3 regions of the Streptomyces sp. NBC_01116 genome follow, and region 1 is predicted to be linked to each of the others. Evidence: predicted binding sites of a transcription regulator. Region 1 holds the regulator's gene; each other region holds the start of a gene.
What was found. The regulator HrcA, encoded in region 1, represses chaperone genes, less so after heat shock. The targets are predictions, from matches to a motif close to TTNGCACTCNGNNNNNCNGAGTGCNAA.

Region 1 (7,635 bases):
CGCGAAGTCGCCGACGATCGCCGGAAGGTCGTCCACGCCCTCCAGGTACTCCACGACCACGCCCTCGATACGCAGGTCGTCGCCCCACACCCGCTCCACCAGCTCCGCGTCGTGCCGGCCCTCCACATAGATCCGCCCGGCCCGCGCCACCCGGGCCCGCGCCCCGGGCACCGCCACCGAACCGGAGGCCGTACGGGTGGGGCGCACCGGGCCGCCGGGCCCCGGGCGCACCAGCGTGACGACCTTGCCCTCCAGCAGGAAGCCGCGCGGCTCCATCGGGAACACCCGGTGCTTGCCGAAGCGGTCCTCCAGGGTCACCGTCGGCCCCTGGGCCGTCTTCTCGCAGCGGATCACCGCCCCGCAGAAGCCGGTGGAGACCTCCTCCACGACCAGATCGGGCTCGGCGGGCACCTCGGGCACGGGGGCGGACCTCTTCCACGGCGGGGTCAGGTCCGGCTGGTAGCTGCGCATGGCACGACGATATTCGCCGTAACCGCGTCAGGGCTCATCCCACGTCGAGTCCGGCGTTGAGGTCCGCGTCGGCTCCCACGCCGGCCCCCACGTCGAGGCGCACGTCTCCCGCGTCGAGGCGCACGTCGAAGCGCTCCGCCAGCGACGCCCGCTGCGCCCGCACGAACGCCGCGTCCACCACCGCCCCGTGCCCCGGCACGTAACGAGCGCCCTCGCCGCCGAGCGCCAGCAGCCTCTCCAGCGCGGCCGGCCAGCGCGAGGTGATCGCGTCCCGGCCCGCCTGCGGCTCGCCCGACTCCTCGACCAGATCGCCGCAGAACACCACCGGAGGCTCGCCCGCCGTGCCCGGCACCAGCGCCGCGAGGTCATGGCCGCTGTGCCCGGGGCCCACGTTCGCCAGCAGCACCTGACGGCCGCCGCCGAGGTCGAGCGTCCAGTCGCCGCACACCTCGTGGTGCGGGACCACCAGCGTGTCCGCCGACCGGGCCGCCTCCTCCTCCGGCACCCCGTGGCGCACCGCCGAGGCGCACAGGCTCTCCGCCCCGCCGCGCAGCAGGGCCGCGACACCCACCGCCCCGTACACCTGGGCCCCGGCGAACGCGGCGGTGCCCAGCACATGGTCGAAGTGCGGATGGCTCAGTGCGATATGTGTCACCCTCCGCCCGAGCAGCGCCTCGGCCTGCCGCCGCAGCTCGACCCCCTCGCGCAGCGTGGCGCCGGTGTCGTACAGCAGCGCGCCGTCCTCACCGGCGACCAGCGCGGCGGTGGCGTCCCAGCCGGGCAGGCGCCGCCTGCCGATACCGTTGCCCAACCGCTCCCAGCCGAAGTCTTCCCAAGCGACGTCCATACGACGACGCTAGCGGCAACGACCTGCGCGGTCTCGTGGAGGCGTGGCCGGTCGCCCTTGCCCCCGCCCCACCCCACCCCCGTACACTGACCGCGGGGGATTGCTGGCACTCGAACGCACCGAGTGCCAGACAGACACCGAGAGACACCGCTGGAGGTGTGCGCGATGCTCAGCGAACGCAGACTCGAAGTGCTGCGCGCCATCGTCCAGGACTATGTCGGCACCGAGGAGCCCGTCGGCTCCAAGGCGCTGACCGAGCGGCACCGGCTGGGGGTCTCCCCGGCCACCGTCCGCAACGACATGGCGGTGCTGGAGGACGAGGGCTTCATCGCCCAGCCGCACACGAGCGCGGGACGCATCCCGACCGACAAGGGCTACCGCCTCTTCGTCGACAAGCTCGCGGGCGTCAAGCCGCTGTCCTCGCCCGAGCGCCGGGCCATCCAGAACTTCATGGACGGCGCGGTCGACCTCGACGACGTGGTCGGCCGGACGGTGCGGCTGCTCGCGCAGCTGACCCGGCAGGTCGCCGTCGTGCAGTACCCCTCGCTGACCCGCTCGACGGTGCGGCACGTGGAACTGCTGGCGCTCGCCCCCGCCCGGCTGATGCTCGTCCTGATCACGGACACCGGCCGGGTCGAACAGCGTATGATCGACTGCCCTGCGCCGTTCGGCGAGGCATCGCTCGCGGATCTGCGGGCCCGGCTCAACAGCCGGGTCGTCGGACGCCGCTTCGCGGATGTCCCGCAGCTGGTGCAGGAGCTGCCGGAATCCTTCGACAGCGAGGACCGGGGGACGGTTTCCACGGTCCTTTCCACCCTCCTCGAAACCCTGGTCGAGGAGACGGAGGAGCGGCTGATGATCGGCGGCACCTCCAACCTCACCCGCTTCGGACACGACTTCCCGGTGATGATCCGGCCGGTGCTGGAAGCACTGGAGGAACAGGTCGTCCTGCTGAAGCTGCTCGGTGAGGCAACGGACTCCGGCATGACCGTACGGATCGGGCACGAGAACGCCCACGAGGGGCTCAACTCCACGTCCGTCGTCGCGGTCGGCTACGGTTCGGGCGACGAGGCAGTCGCCAAACTCGGCGTGGTCGGACCGACCCGCATGGACTACCCCGGAACGATGGGAGCGGTACGCGCAGTGGCACGTTACGTCGGACAGATCCTGGCGGAGTCGTAAGTGGCCACGGACTACTACGCCGTACTCGGCGTGCGCCGCGACGCATCTCAGGACGAGATCAAGAAGGCATTCCGTCGGCTCGCCCGCGAGCTGCACCCGGATGTCAACCCGGACCCGAAGACCCAGGAGCGGTTCAAGGAGATCAACGCCGCTTACGAGGTGCTCTCGGACCCGCAGAAGAAGCAGGTCTACGACCTCGGCGGCGACCCCCTCTCCGCCAGTGGCGGCGGCGGTGGCGCGGGCGGTTTCGGAGCCGGCGGCTTCGGCAACTTCTCCGACATCATGGACGCGTTCTTCGGCAACGCCGCGCAGCGCGGGCCCCGTTCGCGGACCCGGCGGGGCCAGGACGCCATGATCCGGCTGGAGATCGACCTCAACGAGGCGGCCTTCGGCACCACCAAGGACATCCAGGTCGACACGGCCGTCGTCTGCAACACCTGCAGCGGCGAGGGCGCGGCCCCCGGCACGTCCGCCCAGACCTGTGACATGTGCCGCGGCCGCGGCGAGGTCTCGCAGGTCACCCGGTCCTTCCTGGGCCAGGTCATGACCTCGCGGCCCTGCCCGCAGTGCCAGGGATTCGGCACGGTCGTGCCCACCCCGTGCCCGGAGTGCGCCGGCGACGGCCGCATCCGCTCGCGGCGCACCCTGACCGTGAAGATCCCCGCGGGCGTCGACAACGGCACCCGTATCCAGCTCGCGGGCGAGGGCGAGGTCGGCCCCGGCGGCGGCCCGCCCGGCGATCTGTACGTGGAGATCCACGAGCTGCCGCACGCCGTGTTCCAGCGGCGCGGCGACGATCTGCACTGCACGGTCACCATCCCCATGACGGCCGCGGCCCTGGGCACCAAGTGCCCGCTGGAGACGCTGGACGGCCTGGAGGAGATCGACATCCGGCCCGGCACCCAGTCCGGCCAGTCCGTGCCGCTGCACGGGCGCGGCATCACCCATCTGCGAGGTGGCGGCCGGGGCGACCTGATCGTGCACGTCGAGGTGATGACCCCCTCCAAGCTCGACGCCGAACAGGAACGGCTGCTGCGGGAGCTCTCCAAGCTGCGTGGCGAGGAGCGTCCCCTGGGCCAGTTTCAGCCAGGTCAGCAGGGGCTCTTCTCCCGGTTGAAGGACGCCTTCAACGGCCGCTGAACCCGCTTTTCGCCTTTCACCGCACCGCCCGCCGGTTCCGAACCGGCGGGCGGTGCGGCGTACGGCGGCAGAACCGGTCACGGCATCGGCTGGCTGATTCGGCCCCGTTGGGCGGGACGTGGCACGATGCGGTCATGTCCTCCGAGTTGACCGATCTCTGCCGGTATCCGATCGTGCAGGCCCCCATGGCGGGCGGCACGTCCGGACCTCAGCTCGCCGGGGCCGTCGCCGAAGCGGGCGGGCTCGGATTCCTGGCCGCCGGATACAAAACGGCGGACGGGATGTACAACGAGATCAAACAGCTGCGCAGGCTCACCGGCGGGCCGTTCGGCGTCAACCTCTTCATGCCGCAGCCCGCGCTCGGCGACCCCAGCGCCGTCGAGGTCTACCGCCACCAGCTCGCCGGCGAGGCCGCCTGGTACGAGACCCCGCTCGGCGACCCGGACAGCAGCGGCGACGACGGCTACGAGGCGAAGGTCGCGATCCTGCTGGAGGACCCCGTTCCGGTGGTCTCCTTCACCTTCGGCTGCCCGACCCGCGACACCCTGGACGCCTTCGCCCGGGCCGGGACGCACACCATCGTCACGGTCACCTCCGCCGAGGAGGCCCAGAGCGCCCAGTGGGCGGGCGCCGACACCGTCTGCGTCCAGGGCGTCGAGGCGGGCGGCCACCAGTCCACCCACCGCGACGACCCGCAGCTCGACCAGACCGGCACCGGGCTGCTCTCCCTCGTCGCCCAGGTCCGCGAGACCGTGCAGATCCCGATCGTCGCGGCCGGCGGCCTGATGCGCGGCGCGCAGATCGCCGCCGTCCTCGCGGCGGGCGCCGACGCCGCCCAGCTCGGCACCGCCTTCCTGGTCTGCCCCGAGTCCGGGGCGCACGCGCTGCACAAGCAGGCCCTGACCAACCCGCTGTTCGTCCGCACCGAGCTGACCCGCGCCTTCTCGGGGCGGCCCGCCCGCGGCCTGGTCAACCGCTTCGTCCGCGAACACGGCCCCTACGCCCCCGCCGCCTACCCCCAGGTCCACTACGTCACCAGCGGGCTGCGCCGGGCCGCAGCCAAGGCCGGGGACGCCCAGGGCATGGCCCTGTGGGCCGGACAGGGCCACCGGATGGCCCGGGAACTGCCCGCGGGCGAGCTGATCGAGCTGCTCGCCGCCGAACTGGAGGCCGCCCGGTCGGCCCTGAGCATGAGGAGCCCCCGGTGACCGCACCGGTCTTCGTCGTCGAACGGATGCCCACCGGGCCGGAGTTCGTCCTGGACGGCCCCGAGGGACGGCACGCCGTCTCCGTGAAGCGGCTCCACCCCGGCGAGGACGTCGTCCTCACCGACGGGCTCGGCCACTGGGCGGAGGGCGTCGTGCGGGCGGCCGAGGGCAAGGACCGGCTCACGGTCACCGGCCTCGGCAGCGTCCACGAGGAGCCCGCGCCCGTCCCGCGGATCACCGTCGTCCAGGCGCTCCCCAAGGGCGACCGCGGCGAGCTGGCCGTCGAGACGATGACCGAGACCGGCGTCGACGCGATCGTGCCCTGGCAGGCGGCCCGCTGCATCACCCAGTGGAAGGGCGAGCGCGGTGCCAAGGCCCTGTCGAAGTGGCGCGGCACGGCGCGGGAGGCGGGCAAGCAGTCCCGCCGGGTCCGCTTCCCCGAGGTGGCCGAGGCCATGACGACCAAGCAGGTCGCCGCGCTGCTCGCCGCCGCCGACTTCGCCGGCGTCCTCCACGAGGACCGCGACCACGACAGCACCCCCCTCGCCACCGCCGCACTCCCCGCCGAGGGCACGATCGTGCTCGTCGTCGGACCGGAGGGCGGCGTCTCCCCGCAGGAGCTGGCCGCCTTCGCCGAGGCGGGCGCCCGCCCCTACCGGCTCGGCCGCAGCGTGCTGCGCACCTCCACCGCCGGGACGGCGGCGACCGCGCTGCTGCTGGGGCGCACGGGGCGCTGGGGCTGAACAGGGCCCGGCGGGCCGGGGATAGCATGCCCCTGTACCGATCACCCGATCACCTGTACCGACTCACCAGCGAACGAGGAGGCCCGGCCATGGCGGGAGAGCCGCAGTCCGACTGCCTGTTCTGCAAGATCGTCTCGGGAGAGATCCCGGCGACCATCGTCCGCGAGAGCGAGACCACCGTCGCCTTCCGCGACATCAACCCGCAGGCCCCGACCCACGTCCTGGTGATCCCGAAGGTCCACTACCCGGACGCCGCCTCGCTCGCCGCCGCCGAACCGCTCGTCGCGGCGGACGTGCTGCGCGAGGCCGGAGAGGTCGCCGCCGAGGAGAAGGTCGACGGCAGCGGCTACCGGATCATCCTCAACACGGGCTCCGGGGCGGGCCAGACCGTCTTCCACGCCCACGCACACGTCCTGGGCGGCCGCGGCCTCCAGTGGCCCCCCGGATAACGGAGCGCCCCGACCATGTCCGTACGCGAGCTGGTGGTGCTCGGCACCGCCAGCCAGGTCCCCACCCGGCACCGCAACCACAACGGCTATCTGCTGCGCTGGGACGGCGAGGGCATCCTCCTCGACCCCGGCGAGGGCACCCAGCGCCAGATGCTGCGGGCCGGGGTCGCCGCGCACGACATCCACCGGATCTGCGTCACCCACTTCCACGGCGACCACTCCCTCGGGCTCGCCGGGGTCATCCAGCGGATCAACCTCGACCAGGTGCCGCACCCGGTGACCGCGCACTATCCGGCGAGCGGGCAGCACTTCTTCGACCGGCTGCGGTACGCCACCGCCTACCGCGAGACCGTCGAGCTGAACCAGGCCCCGGTCGCCGGGCCCGGCGGAGTCCTCGCCACCACCCCGGCGTACACCCTGGACAGCAGGAAGCTCTCGCACCCCGTCGAGTCGTACGGCTACCGCCTCACCGAGCCCGACACCCGGCGCATGCTGCCCGCCCTGCTGAAGGAGCACGGCATCGCCGGACCGGACGTGGGCCGCCTCCAGCGTGACGGCGTCCTCGGCGGCGTCACGCTGGAGCAGGTCTCCGAGGAGCGGCGCGGCCAGCGGTTCGCGTTCGTCATGGACACCCGGCTCTGCGACGGGGTGTACGCGCTCGCCGAGGGCTGCGACCTGCTGGTCATCGAGTCGACCTTCCTCGACGAGGACGAGAAGCTGGCCGTCGACCACGGGCACCTGACCGCCGGACAGGCCGCCCGGGTGGCGAAGGAATCGGGTGTCCGCCACCTCGTCCTCACCCACTTCTCCCAGCGCTACGGCGACCCGGAGCTCTTCGCGACCCAGGCCCGCGCCGCCGGATTCGACGGCGAACTCACCGTCGCCCAGGACCTGATCCGGGTCCCGGTCCCCACCCGGCACCACTGATCCCCACCCGGCACCACGGAACCGACCCGTCCTCCCCGCTTTCCCATCAGCACCACCGTTTGCGAGACACCGTGCACCTCCCCAAGGCAGAACTCCACCTCCACATCGAAGGCACCCTCGAACCCGAGCTGGCCTTCGCCCTCGCGGAGCGCAACGGAGTGGCCCTGCCCTACGCCACCACCGACGAACTGCGCGCCGCCTACGAGTTCGAGGACCTCCAGTCCTTCCTCGACCTGTACTACGCGCTGATGGCCGTCCTGCGCACCGAGGACGACTTCGCCGAACTCGTCGACGCCTACCTCGCCCGCGCCGCCGCCCAGGGCGTCCGGCACGCCGAGATCTTCTTCGACCCGCAGGCCCACACCGCCCGGGGCGTCCCGATCGGCACCGTCATCGAGGGGATCGGCCGGGCGCTGGAGCGCAGCGAGGAGAAGCACGGCGTCTCCACCCAGCTGATCATGTGCTTCCTGCGCGACCTGTCCGCCGAATCGGCCCTCGGCACCCTGGACGCGGCCAAGCCGTATCTGCACCGGATCAGCGCGATCGGCCTCGACTCCGCCGAGGTCGGCCACCCGCCCGCCAAGTTCCGCGAGGTGTACGAGGCGGCCACCGCCCTCGGCCTGCGCAAGGTGGCCCACGCGGGCGAGGAGGGCCCGCCGGAGTACATC
Region 2 (7,635 bases), 2.2 Mb from region 1:
CCGGTTCCACCTGCTCTCCGGCCGGACCGGACCGGCCGGATCACCGGACCGGCCGGATCACCGGACCGGCCGGAGAAACGCCACAGGGGCGGCACCTCCGTGAAGGAGGTGCCGCCCCTGTGGGACGTACGGCGAACTTCGATCAGCCGGAGGGCTCCCGGGCGGACCCGGGGCCTCCGCGGCGGATCAGAAGTCCATGTCACCGCCCGGCATGCCGCCCGGGGCGGCCGCGCCGGCCTTCTCGGGCTTGTCGGCGATGACGGCCTCGGTGGTGAGGAAGAGCGCGGCGATGGACGCGGCGTTCTGCAGAGCGGAGCGCGTGACCTTCGCCGGGTCGAGAATGCCCTCGGCGATCATGTCGACGTACTCGCCGGTCGCGGCGTTGAGGCCGTGACCGATCGGCAGGTTGCGGACCTTCTCCACGACGACGCCACCCTCAAGACCACCGTTGACGGCGATCTGCTTGAGCGGGGCCTCCAGCGCGAGCTTCACGGCGTTGGCGCCGGTCGCCTCGTCGCCCGTGAGGTCGAGCTTCTCGAAGACGGCCGAGGCCTGGAGCAGAGCCACGCCACCACCGGCGACGATGCCCTCCTCGACGGCGGCCTTGGCGTTGCGCACCGCGTCCTCGATGCGGTGCTTGCGCTCCTTGAGCTCCACCTCGGTGGCGGCGCCGGCCTTGATGACGGCCACGCCGCCGGCCAGCTTCGCCAGACGCTCCTGGAGCTTCTCGCGGTCGTAGTCCGAGTCGGAGTTCTCGATCTCGGCACGGATCTGGTTGACGCGACCCTGAACCTGGTCGCTGTCACCGGCGCCGTCGACGATCGTGGTCTCGTCCTTGGTGATGACGACCTTGCGGGCACGGCCGAGCAGGTCCAGGCCGGCGTTCTCCAGCTTGAGACCGACCTCCTCGGAGATCACGGTGCCACCGGTGAGGATGGCGATGTCCGCGAGCATGGCCTTGCGGCGGTCGCCGAAGCCCGGAGCCTTGACGGCGACGGACTTGAACGTGCCCTTGATCTTGTTGACGACCAGGGTGGAGAGCGCCTCGCCCTCGACGTCCTCGGCGATGATCAGCAGGGGCTTGCCCGACTGCATGACCTTCTCCAGCAGCGGGATCAGGTCCTTGACGCTGGCGATCTTCGAGTTGACGATCAGGATGTACGGGTCGTCGAGCGACGCCTCCATACGCTCCATGTCGGTCGCGAAGTACGCCGAGATGTAGCCCTTGTCGAAGCGCATACCCTCGGTGAGCTCAAGCTCCAGACCGAAGGTCTGGGACTCCTCGACGGTGATGACGCCTTCCTTGCCGACCTTGTCCATCGCCTCGGCGATCTTGGCGCCGATCTCGGTGTCGGCGGCGGAGATGGAGGCGGTCGAAGCGATCTGCTCCTTGGTCTCCACGTCCTTGGCCTGCTCCAGCAGAGCGGCGGAGACGGCCTCGACGGCCTTCTCGATGCCCCGCTTGAGGGCCATCGGGTTGGCGCCTGCGGCGACGTTGCGCAGACCCTCGCGGACGAGAGCCTGAGCCAGAACGGTGGCGGTGGTCGTACCGTCGCCGGCGACGTCGTCCGTCTTCTTGGCGACCTCCTTGACCAGCTCCGCACCGATCTTCTCGTACGGGTCCTCGAGCTCGATCTCCTTGGCGATGGAAACACCATCGTTGGTGATCGTGGGCGCGCCCCACTTCTTCTCGAGGACGACGTTACGGCCCTTGGGGCCGAGGGTGACCTTGACGGCGTCGGCGAGCTGGTTCATCCCGCGCTCGAGACCGCGCCGTGCCTCCTCGTCGAACGCGATGATCTTGGCCATGTGAAGTGGTCCTCCCGGACAGGGGTGGATTTCTCCGGACCGGGAGGCGCCCGCGACGGACGGCCTGCCTGTGTGGTGGTTCCTTGCCCCACCGCACCTGCGGGCCTCACCGGCCCGGTCCAAGTTTCTGTCACTCTCACCTGGAGAGTGCTAACGCCAATGATTAGCACTCGACCCCTGCGAGTGCAAGCGTCCCCCGTCGGATGTGGACAGCCGCGCCCCCCGGCCCGGGCTCCCGGAGAGCACTCCGAACGCACGAGGGGCGCCCCGAACGCACGGACGGACTCCGAGTGCGCGGACGGCCTCCGGACGCACTGACGGCCTCCGAACGCACGGAGGGCCCGGTCCCCTGATCCGGGGGCCGGGCCCTGCATGCGTGAGTAGTGTCGTCGGACGACCGCGTCGAGCTCAGCCGACGGCGAGCTTGACCATGTCGGCCTGGGGCCCCTTCTGGCCCTGCGAGATCTCGAATTCAACTCGCTGACCCTCTTCGAGGGTGCGGTACCCGTCCATCTGGATCGCGCTGTAGTGGACGAAAACATCCGCACCACCGTCGACCGCGATGAAGCCGTACCCCTTCTCCGCGTTGAACCACTTGACGGTGCCCTGAGCCATGCCTAACTCCCCTATTACTGGCCCTTGCACGGGACCGCACTTCGCGGGCCCGGGTCGGAACTCACCCTCCGACAGGAGAGGGTGCGCGGCGCCGCAGCGCGTCGACCGCGGCCGAATGTATCCGCCCAACTGCCCTCTGCAACAGGTCAATCGGACGAGAATTCTGGGCATCGAAGAACACGCGAATATGCGGGTTTGCTGAGATTTACGGGCAAGTCGGGCCAGGCAAAGGGCACTTATGCCGCAAGAGGTTCACGCACTTTGGCTGCTTCTTATCGGGGCCGGGCGCATTCTCATATGCGGGCGGCACGGGCAGCGGGCGGGGCTTCCCCAACTCTACCGTGCTCAACCATACAGAATTGCCCCCTCCGCTTCTCTCGCGGAGGGGGCAACTGTGGTCACACAGAGGTGCGGTGGGCCGTCGTGGAGCGGCCCCGGCGGTTCAGCAGCCGCCGGCGACCGCGGGGATGATCGAGACGCCCGCGCCGTCCGGCGTGGCCGCGTCCAGGCCGCCCTCGAAGCGCACGTCGTCGTCGTTGACGTACACGTTCACGAAGCGGCGCAGCTTGCCCTGGTCGTCCAGGACGCGGGCCGCGATGCCCGGGTGGTCCTTCTCCAGGGACTCGATGACCTCGGAGAGCTTGGCGCCCTCCGCCGGGACCTCGGCCTGGCCGCCCGTGTACGTACGGAGGATGGTGGGGATACGGACCTTGACGCTCATGGTGGGTGCCCTTCCTGAGTCTCTGGTGATCAGCCGGCGGCGAGGCCCGCGGCGCGGAACGCGTCCAGGCTCGGCTTGATGGTGGCCGTGGCCTGCGAGGTCGCGGAGACCGCGTCCAGCGTCTTGAGCCCGTCGCCGGTGTTCAGGACGACGGTGGTGAGCGCCGGGTCGATGACGCCCGCCTCGACGAGCTTCTTCGTCACGCCGAGCGTCACGCCGCCCGCCGTCTCGCCGAAGATGCCCTCGGTGCGCGCCAGCAGCTTGATCGCGTCGACGACCTGCTCGTCGGTCACGTCCTCCACCGCGCCGCCGGTGCGGCGGGCGATGTCCAGGACGTACGGGCCGTCCGCCGGGTTGCCGATGGCCAGCGACTTGGCGATGGTGTTCGGCTTCTGCGGGCGCACCACGTCGTGGCCCGCCTTGAAGGCGGCGGAGACCGGGGAGCAGCCCTCGGCCTGGGCGCCGAAGATCTTGTACGGCCGGTCCTCGACGAGGCCGAGCTTGATCAGCTCCTGGAAGCCCTTGTCGATCTTCGTGAGCTGGGAGCCGGACGCGATCGGGATGACGATCTGGTCGGGCAGCCGCCAGCCGAGCTGCTCGCAGATCTCGTACGCCAGCGTCTTGGAGCCCTCGCCGTAGTACGGGCGCAGGTTGACGTTGACGAAGCCCCAGCCCTCGCCGAGCGGGTCGCCGATGAGCTCGGAGCAGAAGCGGTTGACGTCGTCGTAGTTGCCCTCGATGCCGACCAGCTCACCGCCGTACACCGCGGCCATGACGACCTTGCCCTGCTCCAGGTCGTGCGGGATGAACACGCAGGAGCGCAGGCCGGCCCGGGCGGCGGCGGCGCCGACGGCTCCGGCCAGGTTGCCCGTGGAGGAGCAGGAGAGGGTGGTGAAGCCGAAGGCGCGGGCGGCCTCGACGGCGATGGCGACGACGCGGTCCTTGAAGGAGTGCGTCGGGTTGCCGGAGTCGTCCTTCACGTACAGGCCGCCGGTGACGCCCAGCTCACGGGCGAGGTTGTCGGCCTTGACGAGCTTGGTGAAGCCGGGGTTGATGTTGGGCTTCTCCGCGACGTCGGCGGGCACCGGCAGCAGCGGGGCGTAGCGCCAGATGTTGTTCGGGCCGGCCTCGATGCGCTTGCGCAGCTCCTCCGGGGAGCCGGTGGGCAGGTCGTAGGCCACTTCCAGCGGTCCGAAACAGGACGCACAGGCGAAAAGCGGGCCGAGCTCGAAACGCTCGCCGCACTCGCGGCAGGAAAGCGCCGCGGCGGGACCGAGATCAACGGCCGGGGCGGAAGAAGCGGTGTTACCTGCAACGGTCTGAACAGCCATGATGGCGGAGGTCCCTTTCTCCTCATCTTCCCTGCGACGCATTTCGCCGCAAGACGGAATTGGCACCTTCCCCACCGTGACCTCGCGGTCGGCAGGAGGGTTGCCGGGACTTCAACGGGCCGTTCCCTCAGTCCCTCTGGATGAGCTCTTATGGCGCTGGATCTTCGATCCAGGCGTTTATGTGCGGTCCGACCCCGACATGCGACGGTCGTACGCGTTGTTCAAGACTGTAACCGAAGCACCGGACCGTTGAGATAGTCGTCCGAACCGCGAGATGGATCACACACAGGGAGTGCCGACCGTGCTCGAAGAGGTGGAACGCTGGCTGACCAGGCGTTCCTGGTCGTCCGGCGACCGCCCGCTGAACCGGCTCACCGACGCCCGGGACGCCGATCCTCGCGCCACGTCCGTGAGCGTGGTGCTGCCCGCGCTGAACGAGGAGGCCACGGTCGGCGCGATCGTGGCGACGATCCGCCGGGAGCTCATGGAGAAGGTCCGGCTCGTCGACGAGCTCGTCGTGATCGACTCCGGCTCCACCGACGCCACCGCCGCCGTGGCCCGCGCGGCGGGCGCCCGAGTGGTCCACCGGGACGCGATCCTGCCCCGGATACCGGCCGTGCCCGGCAAGGGCGAGGTGCTGTGGCGGTCACTCCTGGTGACCAGCGGCGAGATCGTCTGCTTCGTGGACGCCGACCTCAGGGACTTCTCCGCGGACTTCGTCTCGGGCACGGTCGGGCCGCTGCTCACCGACCCGTCCGTCCAGTTCGTCAAGGCGATGTACGACCGCCCGCTCGGCGACAGCGCAGGTCAGGGAGGCCGGGTCACCGAGCTGGTGGCGCGCCCGCTGCTCAATCTGCACTGGCCCCAGCTGGCCGGGTTCGTGCAGCCGCTGGGGGGCGAGTACGCGGTGCGGCGGTCGCTGCTGGAGCGGCTGCCGTTCCCGGTCGGTTACGGAGTGGAGCTGGGGCTGCTGGTGGACGCGCTGCACACGGTGGGCCTGGACGCGCTGGGCCAGGTCGACGTCGGCGTACGCCGACACCGCCACCAGGACGGGCAGGCGCTGGGCCGGATGGCGGCGGCGATCTACCGCACGGCGCAGCTGCGGCTCTCCCGGGGCCATCTGGTGCGGCCCGCGCTGACCCAGTTCGAACGCGGCGAGGACGGATTCGTGCCCCGCACCCATGCGGTGGACACGGAGGAAAGGCCGCCGATGCGGGAGATCGCGGAGTACGCGGAACGCCACGCGGCGTGAGGCGGTGGGCCGCAGAAGGCCCTGAGGCGTTTGGCGACTTCCCTCACGGGCTAGGTTCCGCTACATGGTCTCCGAGCACACATCCTCCGCCACCGCCCAGGTCCTCGTCGCGTCCAACCGCGGGCCCGTCTCGTACACCCTCGGCGAGGACGGGACGCTCGACGCCAAGCGCGGCGGCGGAGGTCTCGTCTCCGGACTGAGCGCCGTCGACGACAAGCTGTGGGTCTGCGCGGCCCTCGGCGACGGGGACCGCGAGGCGGTGCGGCGCGGGGTCGGCGAGGCGGGCGTCCGGATGCTCGACATCGACGCCGAGGTGCACGCCGACGCGTACAACGGCATCGCCAACTCGGTGCTGTGGTTCGTCCACCACCTGCTCTACCAGACGCCCGTCGAGCCGGTCTTCGACGCGGAGTTCCGCCGCCGGTGGGCCTCCTACGAGACGTACAACCGGGCCTTCGCCGAGGCGCTCGCCGAGGAGGCGGGCCCCGGGGCGTCGGTCCTCGTCCAGGACTACCACCTGGCCCTGGTCCCCGGCATGCTCCGTGAGCTGCGCCCGGACCTCAGGATCGGCCACTTCTCCCACACCCCGTGGGCGCCCGTCGACTACTACCGGCTGCTGCCCGACGACATCGCGGAGCAGCTGCTGCGCGGCATCCTCGGCGCGGACCGGGCCGCGTTCCTGACCCGCCGCTGGGCGGACGCGTTCATCGCCTGCTGCACGGAGATCCTCGGCGGGACGGGCCGGACCAGGATCGGGGTGCACGGCCTGGGGGCCGACGCGGACTTCCTGCGCCGGCGCTCGCACGAGGCGGACGTGGACGAGCGGATGGCGGCGCTGCGGGAGCAGGTGGGCGAGGGCCGGAAGACCATCGTCCGGGTGGACCGCACCGAGCTGTCCAAGAACATCGTGCGCGGCCTGCACGCGTACCGGGCCCTGCTGGACGCCCGCCCCGAGTGGCGCGAGCGCGTCGTGCACATCGCCTTCGCCTACCCCTCCCGGCAGGACCTCGCCGTCTACCGGGACTACACGGCGGCGGTGCAGACCCTGGCCACGGAGATCAACGGAGCGTACGGCACGGAGGGGTGGACGCCGGTCGTGCTCCACGTCAAGGACGACTTCGCCCGCTCGCTGGCCGCGTACCGGCTGGCGGACGTGGCCCTGGTCAACCCGATCCGCGACGGCATGAACCTGGTCGCCAAGGAGGTCCCGGTCGTCTCCGACCACGGCTGCGCGCTGGTGCTGTCGCGGGAGGCGGGGGCGTACGAGGAGCTGGGCGAGGACGCGATCGTGGTGAATCCGTACGACGTGACGGGCACGGCCGAGGCCCTGCACGAGGCGCTGACGATGAGCGCGGACGAGCGGTCCGGCCGCACGGAGCGACTGGCCGAGGCGGCGACCGCGCTGCCGCCCCAGCAGTGGTTCCTGGACCAGTTGGAGGCGCTGCGCCAGGGGTGAGCCGGCCGGGCCGGCCGGCCCGGCTCCCTGACGCCGCGGCTCAGATCCGCTCGTCGGCTCAGATCCGCTCGGCCAGGGCCGCCAGGAACGCGACGACGGCGGCCGGGCCGGGCACCGACAGGTCGGCCCGCTCGGCCAGTTCGGGCACCTCGGTGCTGCCGCTGCACACCAGGAGGCCGGGAACGCCGTCCGGGCCCTCGGTCCGCAGCTTCTCCACCGCGGCGAACGCGGCGAGGTCCCCGAGGTCGTCGCCCGCGTAGATCACGGACTCGGCGTCCAGCTCCGCGACGAACATGCTGAGCGCGACGCCCTTGTCCATGCCGGGCGGGCGCAACTCCAGCACCAGACGGCCCGGTTCGACGATCAGCCCGTGCTTCGCCGCCAGCTCGCCGAGGGGTCCGCGCAGCGTCTCGAAGGCCGCCTGCGGGTCCTGGGCGCGCCGGGTGTGGAC
Region 3 (7,635 bases), 2.7 Mb from region 1:
GGGACCAGGCACTCCCCCACGCCCACGCGGCCTTCGCCGCCGCGCGGGCCGTCTCCTCCGTGCCCACCCACACGAACGTGGCGGAACTGCGCCGGTCCATGGCGGCCTTCCGCCGCCGCATGGGGGCCGGCCCCGGCCCGTGAGGCCGGGCGCGTGCCGAGCACCCACGGGCGGGGCCGGTTGTGCGGAGTGCGGTCCTGGGGGTCTCAAGACCACGTGACGGGCAATTCCGTGGGCCGGGTGAACAGGTAGGTGTCCGGTTCCCAGGCGATGTCCTCGTGCTTGGCCGCCAGGGCCAGGTCCGGCAGGTGGGTGAAGAGGGTCGAGAGCGCCGTGTGCAGATAGGTGCGGGCGATGTTGACACCGAGGCAGAAGTGGGGGCCGGTGCCGAACGTGATGGCCGGGTCCTCCCGCGCGCTGCGGTCGAGGCGGAATCGCTCCGGCTGTTTGTAGTGCTCGGGGTCCCAGGTCGCGGCGACCCAGGGGGTGACGACAGCGTCACCGGCCCGGATGCGCACCCCGTGCAGTTCGGTGTCGGTCAGGGCCATGCGGGGCATGGACGTCATGCCGTTGTGGTGCATGCGCAGCAGTTCAGCCACCGCGGTGGGCCACAGCCCGGGATCGCGCAGTATGCGGGCGAGTTGGTCACCGTGCCGCAGCAGGGTGTAGACGCCGGTGGTGACCGGGCCGGTCACGGGTTCCGCGGAGGTGACGAACAGGTACATCACCGTGGCGTGCAGATGCTCCGAAGTGATGGTCCCCTGCTGGTGGGCGCGGATCAGCGCCTCGACCGGGTCGCGCGGTTCGCGTTCGTCCCGGTAGTCGGCCCTCTTGGCTTCGATGACCTCGTCGGCGAAGTCGAGCATCCACCGGGTGGAGGTGTCGATCTTCGCGGCGGGTGTGGCGTAGTCGACCTGTGAGCGCAGCCGGGGCACGATCTTGCGGCGCTGGCGTGGGGCCACCCGCATGAGGTCGCAGGCCAGGGTCGCCGCGAGAGGGTGTGCGTAGGCGCGGTGCAGGTCCGCGGGGTTGGGGCCGTCGCGCAGTGCCGTCGCCAGGTCGGAGGCGGCCAGGGCGATGGCCGGTCGGAGGGCCGTCGCGGCGGCCGGGCTGAAGAACGGCTGGACCACGCGCCGTACGGTGGTGTGCTCGGGCGGGTCGAGGTTGAAGATGCCGCCCGGCACGCTGTTGAAGTCGTCTCCGGCGATGCGCTGACCGCCGGGGCAGGTGAGGTCGCGGGAGAAACCGCGGCTCGATCCGATCGCGGTGATGTCGTCGCGGCGGGTCACCAGCCAGGCGCGGTGGCCGGAGGGGAAGGTCACCGGGGCCACCGGCCGCTCGCGCCGCAGGAGGTCGAACATCTCGGGGGGCAGGCCGTGTCCGCGGGTGGGGAAGGAGTCGGGCCAGGTCAGTTCATCGGGGATCGTCGTTGCCACGGTCGTTCCTCTCGTCGGTGAGCACGGACAGGGCGTGGCCCGCCCCGACGGTGAGGCCGGGGACCTGGCCGGAGGCCACTACGTCGTAGATGGGCACCCTGCGGTGGTAGACGAACAGGGTGCTGGGTCGCGCGAGCATTCCGGCCGCGTCCAGCAGCAGCGGAGCCTCGGCGAAGATGTAGCGGGTGTTGAGCTCGATCTGGTCCGGTGTGGGATCGGAGTCGGTGGAAGTGGCCAGGGCTGTACGGGTCATCGCGTGCACCGCCTCCCGCATCGGAGCCTGCGTGCGGTAGGCGCTCTCGATGCGGGCCCTGCTCCTCTGGTAGCGCGGGTGGGACGCGAAGCGGGTCATCACATGGACCCGCGCGTCCGTGTCGGGCACCCCGCAGTCGGCCAGGGTGCGACGTGCGACGTTGCGCATGTTGTGGATGACGCGCTTGGAGCGCTGGACCGCGTGGCGAGGCTCCTTGCCGGCGGTGATGTAGCGCAGCGCGGATTCGGGCGCTCCCGGGAGGACCACGTGCACGTCGGAGAAGGACGCGGCGGCGCTCTGGCACAGAGCGGTCACGGTCTGCGTGGAGTAGAAGGAGTTGAACGGTGACAGGCCCAGCACCATGGTGCCGTACCGTTCGGCCAGGCCGCGGTTGTGGAGATCGAGTCCCTCCACCCGGAAGCCGCTGGGCACTGAGGGATCCTGTTCCGTCGTGCCGTCCGTGTCGTTGGTGGATGGTGAGGCTGTACGGAGTCGGTTCATGGAAGTGGCCTTGCTTCTCTCGTCGGTCGGGGCGGAGTGGCGCGCGGGGCGGGAGGAGTGCTCACTCCGGCGGGGCCGCCGCGGTGCTCCCGGCCGGGTCGGCGGGGCTGTCGACCACAGCCGCGGGGCCGACCTGCGCGTCGATGATCAGTGCGTGGGGACAGTCGAGGTAGTTCGCCCAGAACGCCTCCCCGTACCTCGCCCGGCCCTCTCCGGAGACGGTCGGGCGAATCCATGAGACGCGGTCGAATCCGGCGGCCTTGAGAGCCTGCTCGTGCGCTGTCGCGGACCAGCGGAAGAAGTCCAGGTCCAGCACCTCCGGACCGACCCAGGCCCGAAGGTGCCCCGGCGTGCCCTCCTCCGGTGCCTGCTGTGCGCTCAGGAGCATGCCGTAGTGCCGGTACCACTGCGGGTCCGTGGAGAACTCGGGGTTGAGGACCGCGGCGACGAACCGTCCGCCCGTGTCGCGCAGCGCTCGCCGCGCCGTCACGCAGAACCCCTCCAGCTCTTGCCGGCTGGACGCGTAGGGCAGCACGTACACCGCCGTGACCACGTCGAATGATCCGGTGATGTCCTGCGGCACGGCGGCGGGGTCGGCGGCGTTCGCCGCCAGGTACTCCACCCCGAGCCCCTCGCGCTCCTCCCGCCGCCGCGCGTGCTCCACCATGGCGGCCGACTCGTCCATCCCCACCGCACGGGCCGCCCCGGAACGGCGCAGGCGACGGGCGTACAGCCCGCTGCCGCACCCGATGTCGAGCACGTCCCGGCCGACGACGTCACCGACCGCGTTCAGGAAGCTGTACGCCTCGACGTGCTCCCGGAAGGGCATCTCCTCCATGCTGCTCTCGTACGCCGCTACCGCTGTGTCGAACTGGGAATCCACCGTCATCTCCTCGCTCTCGCGTGTCGCGTGCGCGGTCGTCCGCGGAGGACGCCCGGCAGGGACACGAGGGGTCGTTCTCCGTCGTGTGCTTCCTGTCGTATCGCCGCGGGGCGACGCGATACGAGTCCGCGAGCGGTCGAAGGCGTGAACGCGTTGAACGCCGATGCGGGAGCGAGGGCCGCGGACGGCGGTCCGCGGGGGCGGGCCGGCTGGTGGGGGGACCGGTGTTCGGACGGGCCGGGCTCTCTGAGCCCCTGTCGGGCCGCGGGACCTGGCTCGGCCGCCGGAACGCACTGAGGCCCGGCACCCCCGTGACGGGGGTGCCGGGCCTCAGTCGTACCGGACGGCGTACCGAACGGTGCGGGCCGTACTAGTGGGAGTGGCCGTGGCCGCCGTGACCGGCGTCGGCCTCTTCCTCGGCCGGCTTCTCGACGACCAGGGTCTCGGTCGTGAGCAGCAGCGACGCGATGGACGCGGCGTTCTCCAGGGCGGAGCGGGTGACCTTGACCGGGTCGATGACGCCGGCCTTGACCAGGTCGCCGTACTCGCCGGTGGCGGCGTTGAAGCCCTGGCCCTTGTCGAGCTCGGAGACCTTGGAGGTGATGACGTAACCCTCCAGGCCCGCGTTCTCGGCGATCCAGCGCAGCGGCTCGACGGCGGCGCGGCGGACGACCGCGACACCGGTGGCCTCGTCGCCGGTCTTGCCGAGGTTGCCCTCCAGGACCTTCACCGCGTGGACGAGGGCGGAGCCACCGCCGGAGACGATGCCCTCCTCGACAGCGGCGCGGGTCGCCGAGATGGCGTCCTCGAGGCGGTGCTTCTTCTCCTTGAGCTCCACCTCGGTGGCGGCGCCGACGCGGATCACGCACACGCCGCCGGCCAGCTTCGCGAGGCGCTCCTGGAGCTTCTCGCGGTCCCAGTCGGAGTCCGTGGACTCGATCTCGGCCTTGATCTGGTTGACGCGGCCCTTGACGTCCTCGGAGTTGCCCCCGCCGTCGACGATGGTCGTGTCGTCCTTGGAGACGGTGACGCGGCGGGCGGTGCCCAGCACGTCGAGACCGGCGCCGTCGAGCTTGAGGCCGACCTCCTCGGCGATGACGGTCGCACCGGTGAGGGTGGCGATGTCACCGAGCATGGCCTTGCGGCGGTCGCCGAAGCCCGGGGCCTTCACCGCGACGGCGTTGAAGGTGCCACGGATCTTGTTGACGACGAGGGTGGAGAGCGCCTCGCCCTCGACGTCCTCGGCGATGATCAGGAGCGGCTTGGAGGCGCCGGCCTGGATGACCTTCTCCAGCAGCGGGAGCAGCTCCTGGATGGAGCCGATCTTGCCCTGGTGGATCAGGATGTACGGGTCGTCGAGGACGGCCTCCATACGCTCCTGGTCGGACACCATGTACGGGGACAGGTAGCCCTTGTCGAAGGCCATGCCCTCGGTGAACTCCAGGTCCAGACCGAAGGTGTTGGACTCCTCGACGGTGATGACACCGTCCTTGCCGACCTTGTCCATCGCGTCCGCGATGAGCTCGCCGACCTGGGTGTCCTGCGCGGAGAGCGCGGCCACGGCGGCGATGTCGGACTTGTCGTCGATCGGGCGGGCGGTCGCGAGGAGCTCCTCGGACACGGCCTTGACCGCGGCGTCGATGCCCTTCTTCAGGGCGGCCGGGGAGGCGCCGGCGGCGACGTTGCGCAGGCCCTCGCGGACGAGCGCCTGGGCCAGCACGGTCGCGGTGGTGGTGCCGTCACCCGCTACGTCGTTGGTCTTGGTCGCCACCTCCTTGACGAGCTGGGCGCCGAGGTTCTCGTACGGGTCGTCGAGCTCGACCTCACGCGCGATGGTGACACCGTCGTTGGTGATGGTGGGAGCGCCGAACTTCTTGTCGATGACGACGTTGCGGCCCTTGGGGCCGATCGTCACCTTGACCGTGTCGGCAAGCTTGTTGACGCCGCGCTCAAGGGCGCGACGGGCGTCCTCGTCGAACTTCAGAATCTTCGCCATGGGCTGTGTTCCCTCTCAAAATGAACTGCGCCCCTCGCCGCCCGGCTAGTTATTTCGCAGGGGGCCAGGGGCGCAGAACACAAGCAAACGTGGGTGAATTACTTCTCGACGATCGCGAGAACGTCGCGGGCCGAGAGGACGAGGTACTCCTCGCCGTTGTACTTCACCTCGGTGCCGCCGTACTTGCTGTACAGGACGACGTCGCCGGTCTTGACGTCGAGCGGAAGCCGCTCGCCGTTCTCGAAGCGGCCCGGGCCCACGGCGAGGACGACGCCCTCCTGGGGCTTCTCCTTCGCGGTGTCCGGAATGACCAGGCCGGAAGCCGTGGTCTGCTCGGCGTCGAGCGGCTGGACCACAATGCGGTCCTCGAGCGGCTTGATCGCAACCTTGGAGCTGGTGGTCGACACGATCCGGTCTCCCCCTTCGGAGATCTCACGGGGTTTAACAGTCTGTGGGCGGCGACCTGACCGGCCCGTCGTCGCGGGTGCCGGACCTGTCCTGTCGCGCAGAGTGCTGCTGGCACTCTCCAGGGGGGAGTGCCAGCACCGAGACTATGACCGCGATTAGCACTCGGTCAAGCGGAGTGCCAATTCACCACCCTCGCGCCGTCTCGATCGGGGCTCCATCGGATCACCGTCCGGACAACGTCGGGATGGAGCGTGACGTTCCGTACGACGCTACGCGGATGACGCCTCCCGAGAGCCGCCTGCCGGGAGGACCGCCCGAGAGGGACACTTCGCGGTCCTCGGCCCCGGACCCCTGGGCGGACCGCGGCCCCGCCCCCACGATCAGCCTGTCCTCCGCGGGGGACTCCCCGCCCTGCCGCGGCGGGGGCGACAACGGCGCATGCGCGCGCAGCGGGGGCTGAGCGCGCATGTGCGGCCGGATACGGGGATGGGCGCGGATCAGACGTAGTCCTCCAGCTTCGCCACCGCGTACCCCTTGTCGGTGATGGTCTTCATGACCTGGCGGATCATGTCGGGCATCGAGCCCTTCCAGTCCTCCTCGCCCCGGAAGTGGGTGAGGACGATGTCGCCGGGGTGCAGGTCCCGGTCCCACTCGCGCCACTCCATGTGGTCGGGGAAGGCCTCGGAGGACCACAGGGGCACGGCGGTGATCCCGCAGGACTTGGCGACGACGAGGGTGTCGCGGTTGTAGTTGCCGTAGGGCGGCCGGAAGAGGGTGGGCCGCTTCCCGAAGTGCTTGAGGATCTTCTCCTGCTGGCCGCAGATCTCCTGCTTCTGCTCGGCGCGGGAGAGGCCGGGCAGATAACGGTGGTTGAGGGTGTGGTTGCTGATCGTCACCCCGCGCTTCTGCATCTTCTGGAAATAGCCGTAGTCGTCGTTGGTGACGTAGTCACTGAGGAACGCGCTGTACGGGATGTCGAGTTCGGTCATCATCCGCAGCAGCTCGGGGTCCTTCTCGGCGCCGTCGTCCATCGTCAGGAAGACGATCTTCTCCTTGGTCGGGACGGTGGTGAAGACGGGCGGCAGCCCGGCATCGTCCCGGACCTCGAAGCCCTTGCGGGTGGTGATGCGCGGCTTCACCTCCGGCGGCTCGGGGGCCGCGAGCGGGGTCCTGGCGAGCCCCCACTTCTTCGCGGCGACGGCCCGCGCGGCCTGCTTCCTCGTGAGCGCCTCGGCGTAGGTGTCCAGGGCCCGGGCGGGCCCGGCCTTCGGAGCGGCCTCGCCCGGCTGGCCGGCGGCCGGCTTCGCGGGCCCGCCGGGAGCACCCGCGCCGCCGCCCGGCTCCTCCGCGCACCCGGAGGCGACAGCGGCGGCCAGCAGGGCCGCCAGCACGACGCCCGGCCTGTGCCGCTTCATGACTGATTTTTCGTTTTGTCGTACTAGCTGCATGGCGCCGCATCCTGCCAGCCGTCGGCCCGCCTCCCGCCCCGACACCGCGAGCGGACCGGCGCCGTCCCCCGGCCGGCCCACAGCGGCCTCCGGCGGCGCGGGCGGCGGCGCCCCGCGCACCGGCCACAATGGACCGGGTGAACGCGACGACCTCCTCCGCCCCGGACGACGACCCCGCCCGCGCCGCCTTCGCGGCGCTGCGCACCCCCGAGGGCGAGCAGCTGCTGGCCGAGCTGCGCGACCACGACCCCGCCGACGAGCTGGCCACCGCGACCCGGCTGCGCCGCGCGCACCCGGCGGAGCTGGTGTCGGCTGCGCTGGGCCAGGCCCGGCTGCGGCAGCGGGCGGTGGCCAAGTTCGGGGCCGAGGACGCCCACCGGATGTACTTCACGCCCAACGGGGTCGAGCAGGCCACCCGCACCTCGGTCGCCGCCCACCGCGCCGCGCGGTTCGCCGGGCTCGGCGTGCGGAGCGTGGCCGACCTGTGCTGCGGCATCGGCGGCGACGCCCTCGCCCTGGCCCGCGCCGGGATCTCCGTCCTGGCCGTGGACCGCGACCCGCTGACGGCCGAGGTGGCCCGCGCCAACGCCGAGGCGCTCGGCCTGGCGGGCCTGATCGAGGTGCGGTGCGCCGACGTCACGGAGATCGACACCGCCCCGTACGACGCGGTCTTCGTGGACCCGGCACGGCGGGGCGGACGGGGCAGGATC

Region 2: a site for HrcA is predicted at 1,973-1,999, ahead of groL (chaperonin GroEL). Genes of this name have one in related genera too.
Region 3: a site for HrcA is predicted at 5,633-5,659, ahead of groES (co-chaperone GroES). Genes of this name have one in related genera too.

Annotation. Positions count from the first base shown of each region.
Region 1 is NZ_CP108644.1:2,536,621-2,544,255, reverse strand. Features, by position in the region: gene OG245_RS11130 (DUF3097 domain-containing protein) at 1-471, opposite strand, end outside; gene OG245_RS11125 (MBL fold metallo-hydrolase) at 506-1,318, opposite strand; gene hrcA (heat-inducible transcriptional repressor HrcA) at 1,484-2,500, shown strand; gene dnaJ (molecular chaperone DnaJ) at 2,501-3,640, shown strand; gene OG245_RS11110 (nitronate monooxygenase) at 3,775-4,848, shown strand; gene OG245_RS11105 (16S rRNA (uracil(1498)-N(3))-methyltransferase) at 4,845-5,591, shown strand; gene OG245_RS11100 (histidine triad nucleotide-binding protein) at 5,681-6,040, shown strand; gene OG245_RS11095 (ribonuclease Z) at 6,056-6,967, shown strand; gene OG245_RS11090 (adenosine deaminase) at 7,039-7,635, shown strand, end outside.
Region 2 is NZ_CP108644.1:4,759,252-4,766,886, reverse strand. Features, by position in the region: gene groL (chaperonin GroEL) at 187-1,809, opposite strand; gene OG245_RS20800 (cold-shock protein) at 2,218-2,424, opposite strand; gene OG245_RS20795 (MoaD/ThiS family protein) at 2,867-3,145, opposite strand; gene thrC (threonine synthase) at 3,175-4,476, opposite strand; SAM riboswitch class I at 4,496-4,623, opposite strand; gene OG245_RS20785 (glucosyl-3-phosphoglycerate synthase) at 4,778-5,728, shown strand; gene OG245_RS20780 (trehalose-6-phosphate synthase) at 5,793-7,184, shown strand; gene otsB (trehalose-phosphatase) at 7,243-7,635, opposite strand, start outside.
Region 3 is NZ_CP108644.1:5,263,750-5,271,384, reverse strand. Features, by position in the region: gene OG245_RS23350 (hypothetical protein) at 1-143, shown strand, start outside; gene OG245_RS23345 (cytochrome P450) at 207-1,436, opposite strand; gene OG245_RS23340 (tRNA-dependent cyclodipeptide synthase) at 1,414-2,121, opposite strand; gene OG245_RS23335 (class I SAM-dependent methyltransferase) at 2,252-3,079, opposite strand; gene groL (chaperonin GroEL) at 3,444-5,069, opposite strand; gene groES (co-chaperone GroES) at 5,168-5,476, opposite strand; gene OG245_RS23320 (polysaccharide deacetylase family protein) at 5,975-6,892, opposite strand; gene OG245_RS23315 (methyltransferase domain-containing protein) at 7,054-7,635, shown strand, end outside.